Regions from separate parts of the Pseudomonas sp. M20 genome, predicted to be linked through region 1. Evidence: riboswitches for the same ligand, from Rfam matches in the RefSeq annotation. Region 1 holds a riboswitch; each other region holds the start of a gene.
What was found. A riboswitch is a leader RNA that binds a small molecule or an ion and turns the genes downstream of it on or off. The one in region 1 is predicted to bind cobalamin.
Positions count from the first base shown of each region.

Region 2: it holds a riboswitch for cobalamin, as region 1 does, so the genes downstream of both, ACI514_RS13610 (ABC transporter substrate-binding protein) here and ACI514_RS08180 (CbtB domain-containing protein) in region 1, are expected to answer to the same signal.
Region 3: it holds a riboswitch for cobalamin, as region 1 does, so the genes downstream of both, ACI514_RS12550 (TonB-dependent receptor plug domain-containing protein) here and ACI514_RS08180 (CbtB domain-containing protein) in region 1, are expected to answer to the same signal.

Region 1 covers NZ_CP173611.1:1,809,513-1,811,710, forward strand. The annotation lists gene ACI514_RS08170 (cobalamin biosynthesis protein) at 64-477, opposite strand; gene ACI514_RS08175 (CbtA family protein) at 474-1,175, opposite strand; gene ACI514_RS08180 (CbtB domain-containing protein) at 1,187-1,384, opposite strand; cobalamin riboswitch at 1,508-1,730, opposite strand.
Region 2 covers NZ_CP173611.1:3,080,996-3,083,193, forward strand. The annotation lists gene ACI514_RS13605 (Ppx/GppA family phosphatase) at 1-641, shown strand, start outside; cobalamin riboswitch at 684-878, shown strand; gene ACI514_RS13610 (ABC transporter substrate-binding protein) at 1,022-2,035, shown strand; gene ACI514_RS13615 (iron ABC transporter permease) at 2,044-2,198, shown strand, end outside.
Region 3 covers NZ_CP173611.1:2,809,357-2,811,554, forward strand. The annotation lists gene ACI514_RS12545 (saccharopine dehydrogenase family protein) at 1-550, opposite strand, end outside; cobalamin riboswitch at 718-924, shown strand; gene ACI514_RS12550 (TonB-dependent receptor plug domain-containing protein) at 1,016-2,198, shown strand, end outside.

The DNA of each region.
Region 1 (2,198 bases):
AGAGGGCACGACCGCGTTGCAGATGAACAACGCTCATGATCAATGGTGGGGATTATCGGGAATTTACGCCGCGCCGGCCAATGCCAACGTGGCCTGAGCGTATTTCTGCCGGGAAATCAGCAGTTTTGCCGGGGCCTGAATCAGCTGTTCGGCGAGTGCCAACGCTGCACTTTCCGCCACGCCGTAGCAACCGGTGCGTTCGTAGGCAATTTGCGAATGGTGGCTGAGTCGTTGTTGATAACTGGCCAGTTCTTCGCTGCTGAAGTACAGCAAGGGCAGGGCGAGTTGCGTAGCAAGTTCTTGCAGCCCCGGCTCGTCGCGCTTCAGGTCGATGCTGGCCAACGCCTTGACCGTTTCAAGCTCTATGCGGTGCGCCTGTAAGGCTTGGTCGAGTAACGCGCGCAGCGTGCTGGCCGGGCAGCCGCGCTGGCAGCCCAGGCCGACTACAAAGGTCGGCGCTGCGGTGTCATCGGTCATGCGTGGTATTGGCCAGCGCTTTTGCGGCGGAACAACCAGGCGCTGATCAGGCCCAAGGCCAGCCAGAACGCCACGTTGGTCAACTGCGAAGCGATTTTGAACTGAGCTTCCAATGCCTCGGGGGCGAGCATCGAATGCACTTCCGGTTGCGGCGCGCCGATCACGTGCGGCACGGCGAGGATGGCCACGCCGAGGATCTTCATCAGCCAGTGACGACTGAACGCGATCAATGACAGACCGACAGCGGTCGAAGCAACTGTGCCAATCCACCACATCTGTCGTGATGCCAGATCGGCTGCGGCGGTGCCCGGTAATTCAGGTGGCAGCCCCAGGGTTGGCGCGAGGACGAATGTCGCGTAACCGGCCAGGCCCCAGAGCAGGCCTTGCGAGGTTTTGGTCGGCGCGCGCAGGGTGTAGAGACCTGCGAGCATCAGGGCGAAGCCGACAGCCACCACCAGATTGCCGCCCGTGGTCGAGACCACACGTTGCCAGCCGTCTTCCGGCTCCCAGGCTTCAGTGTCGTGGGTGTGCGCAGCGGTGCCGGCGGCGTGCTCGTGAACTTCGGCAACCGGTTCGGCTTTCTCGAACGTCTCGGCCTGAAGAATCAGTGGCGATACCCAGAAACTTTGCAGCAGAGTGAGGAGCAGAGCGGCCAGCAGTCCGGTGAAACCTGCGGTTTGCGCAATTCGCTTGATCATGTCGGCAGGTCTCAGTGGCACGGGAACGCGGCGCTGTGGCGGGTATCGTGGGCGGCGTTGTGCACCGCTTCGATGTGCGAGAAGCCGGCGAAATAAACCAGGCAGGCGCCGAGGATCGACGCGAAGACGGCGGCGGTCAGGCGTTGGCTCAGAGTCGTGGTGCTGGTGATTTTGTCCGTGTTGCTGCCGGTGCTGCTGATGATCGACATGGCGCTTCCCTCTGGAATGTCAGTGGGTGAATCGAGCGCATGAAAACCCCTGCGGGTCGGGCTCGCAGAGGTTCGAACAGCGCCCGCCCACCGCGGGTTTGTTATGTTCAGCGACGCACAAGGTGCGGGCTGTGTGTTGCGGGCCGGTCTCCGGGCTCACGAGGGGTTGGCGTCAGGCCGACCTGCAAGCGTCTCCTTCCCATGCCGCACGGGCACAGTGGTTTTGACGCTTCGCTCGCTTACCGTTGCGGGGGCAGCACCGGACTGACATGGGCTTGAGTAAAGCACATGATTCACCGGTTTCCCGTTTCACCCTGTGAAGGGCACCCGTAACAAGTTGTGTAGGAGAGCATGGGGGTGGGGTTTTGGTCAATTTTTGGGTGTATATCCGTTGCTGCGGGTGTTGCTGATTAGGGTTCCGCCCTTACGGCGGGTCACTTTTTCCAGACGCCGAAAAAGTAACCAAAAAGGCTTGCTCCTGCGTGCGGCCCGCTCGCTGGGGCTCGGGGTTCCTTCGCTCCGGGATCGATCCGGGCGCAGCGCCTACGGTTTGCTTCGCTGCACCTCCTCTCGCTGTGTTTGGCTGCGCCAAACGGTCGCTACGCTCCCACGCCCGGATCAATCCCTCCACTCAGCCTTCCGATGTCGCCCGTGGATCAAGATCAAGAGCAGGCGAGCTGACACTCGGCCTATTGAGTGGTGAGGAGCGGGGCGCGTTCGGCTTTTGATTTGCGTTGTTGCTGCCCCTCACCCCAGCCCTCTCCCGAGGGAGAGGGAGCCGATTGGTAGGTGCTTCAAAATGTGCGTTCCACTC
Region 2 (2,198 bases), 1.3 Mb from region 1:
TTCTCGCCAGTGCCGAACGGCATCTGGGCTTTCCCATCGACGTCATTTGCGGCCATGAAGAGGCGCGGCTGGTCTACGCCGGCGTGACTCACGCCTTGCCAAGCGCTGAAGACCTGCGCCTGGTGGTCGACATCGGCGGTGGCTCCACAGAGCTGATCCTCGGTCAGGGTGCGCAACCGTTGCTCACCGAAAGCATCGCCATCGGCAGCGGCACCTTGAGCACGCGCTTTTTTCGCGGCGGCGATGTGTCCGCCGGCGCGCTGCAGGAAGCCGAACGCTTCGCCATCCTGCAGTTTGAAAAAGTTGCCCGGCGTTACCGTGCTCAGGGTTGGCAGCAAACCATCGGCTCTTCCGGCACTGCGCGCATGCTCGCCAAAGTGCTCAAGGCCAACCACCTGAATGACTTCGGCCAGGACGGCATCACCTACGGCGGGCTACTACGCCTGTCGCTGCTGCTGTTGAAAGTGAACAACGTCCAGCAACTGAAACTGACCGGTCTGCAAGCGCACCGCCAGAGCATTCTGCCCGGTGGTCTGGTGCTGATGCTGGCGGCGTTCAAAGTGTTCGGCATCGCGCAGATGGTGCCCTCCGAACCGGGTCTGCGTTTGGGCGTATTGCACGGTTTGATGAGCCAGCACTAATCCGCGCCACGACAGATTCGTCTCCCCTTCAGCGGCTCGATCGACTAACATGCCGCCGCTGGTTCCCGAACGGGACTAACAGGGAATCCGAGGTGCTTGCACAGCATTGATCGGAACTGCCCCCGCAACTGTAGGTGCCGAGCCTGCTCCACGACTGCCACTGGGTGAACCCCGGGAAGGCCGGAGCCAGGCGATGACGCATCAGTCAGGAGACCTGCCGGCACAGTGACTACTAACCGGCGGGGTGTCCGGGAAGGACATCGTGCCGTGCGCGTCTTTGTTTGCTGCCCGGCCTTGCGCGGTTGCCCTGACTGCGTTCGAAGATGTGTTTCCGATCCGTACTCTCCCGCTCCCCGTACGGTTCCCTCGGAGACTGCCCCATGCTGCTGCCCCGCATCGCCACCCTCATTACCGGCCTGAGCCTTTGCGCCATGGCGCAGGCGGCCCCGACGGCCTATCCACTGACGATCGACAACTGCGGCAGCACCCTGACCTTCCAGCACGCACCGATGCGCACCGTGACCATCGGCCAGGCCGGCACGGAAATGCTCTACGCCATGGGCCTGAGCGATAAAGTCGTCGGCACCTCACTGTGGTTCAACAATGTGCTGGCCAAGTACAAAGCGCAGGACGACAAGATCCAGCGCCTGGCCGACAACGAGCCGAGTTTCGAATCGGTGATCGGCAAGCGCCCGGAACTGGTTGCCGTTGAACTGGAGTGGATGGTCGGCCCACAAGGTGCGGTGGGCACCCGCGAGCAGTTTCATGAACTTAAGATTCCGACCTACCTGCTGCCCTCCGATTGTGAGGCCAAGGACAACCTCGTCGGCGCCGATGGCACGCGACTGGCGCCGTTTCGCATCGAGACGATTTACAAAAGCGTGAGCCAACTGGCGCAGATCTTCGATGTTCAGGAGCATGGCCAGCAACTTAACGACGAGCTCAAGGCCAGCCTCGCCAAATCGATTGCCACCGCCCAAGGCAAACAGCTGAAGGACGCCAGCGCGCTGGTCTGGTTTTCCAGTGCACAAATGGACATCGAGCCGTTCGTGGCCGGGCACAAAGGCGTTCCCGATTTCATGCTCAGCACCCTCGGCGTGCGTAACGTGGTGGCGTCCGATGAAGAGTGGCCAACGGTCGGCTGGGAAACCATCGCCAAAGCCAATCCGACCTTCCTCGTCATCGCGCGCATGGACCGTCGGCGCTTCCCCGCTGACGACTATGAAAAGAAACTCGCCTTCCTGCGCAGCGACCCGGTGACACGCAACATGGACGCGGTGAAACACAACCGCATCATCATTCTCGACGCCATGGCCATGCAGGCGAGCCTGCGCATGTTCGACGGCATCGAGCAACTGGCCACGGCCATCAACGGCTATGACCTGTCGCAATGAGTGCCAGCCTGATCCGCACGTTACTGGCCCTGGCGACGCTGTTGATTGCAGTGGTTGCTGGCGTGGCCATTGGTGAGACGTCGATTGAACCTAGCGTGGTGATGCAAGTACTGGCGAACAAATTGTGCGGCGCCGGGTACGCGCTGGATCCTATCGATGAAGG
Region 3 (2,198 bases), 1.0 Mb from region 1:
TGCCGGCATAGGCGAGTACGCCTTCGATGGTCGACAGCCCCGGCATTTTCGCCGATGAGGAAATGCCGTGTTCGATCGAGTCGATGCGGGAAAAGCGCTGGCGCTGTTCATCGATGATTGCCGACGACAGCGTTGGGACCGAACTGCAACCGCTGAGAATCGCCACGCCGGCCAGTTTCGCCCGCGCATCGAGCACGTCGATGCCATTGACGAAAGTTCGGCAGTCGGCCAGATCGCAGTAGTTCACGCCCGCGTCGATGCAGCTCTCGGCGACGGCATAGGATTGCCCCTGAAACGGCCCGCCGGTGTGGACGACCAACTGAATGTTCAGCGCCCGCAATGCGTCTTTGAAATCGGCGCCCATGGCATCGCCGCACCAGCCTTCGCAGACATTGCCCGATTGACCATTCAGTTCATCGACTTTGCGCTGCAATTTTTGCGGATCACGGCCGGAGAGTACCAGGCCGATCTGCGGCATCAACGCCAGATGCCGGCACACGATGCTGCCGAAATTTCCGTAACCACCGACCACCATCACCCTGAACGGCATGCAATTCTTCCCTAAGTCATTCCATCACACAGGCGTGCAGGATATAGGGCCGAACGTCGGCAAGCCATTCAGATCAAAGCGATCGCTCAGGCGTCCATAGGTGGTACTGGCAGATCCAGATTGAGGAGCACTCATCGGCAAGTTGACGAACGGTCTGTCGAATGTTCAGATGCCGGCCAGTTTCAGGTGTCCCATGCCGCCGTGCATGGGGTGAAACGGGAAACCGGTACGTTCTTTTCGAACCAGTCCGGTGCTGCCCCCGCAACGGTATGCGCGTGATGCTTTCGATACACCACTGTGGCCAGACGGCCATGGGAAGGTGAAAGCCTCGATACGCGCGAGCCCGGAGACCGGCCTGGAATTTCGTTTGGCAAAATCCTGCGGTGGGCGGGCATGGGCCGGTATTGGCTGTGCGCGATGCCTTCTCTTGCATGCTCTTCTGCGAAGATCCTTTTCGAGAAGACAATGATTCGACCTTTCAACACTTCTGCTCCAACCCTTTTGTGCGGCTGCCTGTTCAGCCCACTGCTGCTGGCCGACGACGCGCCGCTGGAACTCAATCAGCAAATCGTTTCTGCACCGTCGGTGGAGTCCACCACTGTCGCCGAGATGGCGAAGTTCGGCAGCAAGGTCGAGATCGTCAGCCGCGAGCAGATCGAACGCGCCGGCCCCAGCGCCGATGTCAGCCGCGTCATGCAGATGTTCATTCCCGGCTTGTACGTAGCGCCGAAAAACGGCCCGTTCGACTACGGCACCTATTCGCTGCTCGGCGGGCGCAACGACGACACGCTGATCCTGCTCGACGGCGTTCGATTGAACAATCGCCTGTACGGCGGCCTCTATCTGGACACCCTGCCGGCCAACGCTATCGAGCGCATCGAAGTGCTCAAGGGTGGCCAGAGTCTGTTGTTCGGCACTCAGGCCGTTTCCGGCGTGATCAACATCGTCACCCGCAGCCCGCAATCGCGCAAAACCTCTGGCGAAGTGAATCTGGGCGCCGACAGTTTCGGCGGCACCACCGAAGACGCGCGCGTCGAGAACATCTTCACGAACGGTTTCGGCGATCTCGGTCTGCTGGCGTATGTCAGCCACAACGTTTCCGACGGTTACCAGCCCTATCGCAACCGCGACATGAAAAACATCAGCGAGAAGCGCCGCGCCTACGAAGTCACCACGTTTGGCGGCAAGGCCATTCAGTCGTTCGGCGAGGATGCGCGGCTGGAACTGTTCTACCAATACGCCGACGCCAACCTCGACTTCGCCCGCCCGGTCGACAACCACAACACCACCAACGACCGCGTGCAACAGATCGCCACGGCGACCTTCGAGCAGACCATCAATGAGCGCCTGAGCTACTTTGTCAAAGGGCATATCAACGACTGGGACACGCGCTACACGCGGGTCAACAACGTCGTCGGCGGTGGCACCAAAGTCATTAACCACAACGACTATTGGGGCTTCACCGATTGGGGTGTGCAGGCCGAAGGCAAGGCTGAACTGCCCGGCGGCCATGTGCTGGTGTTCGGCACCGACAACCAGTGGTTCAAGGGCCAGGACGATGTGCTGATCATCGACAACGACAAGGCTGAAGCCCATGCGTTCTACACGCAATTGCGCCCGCAGATCGACGCCCTGCCCGACTGGCACC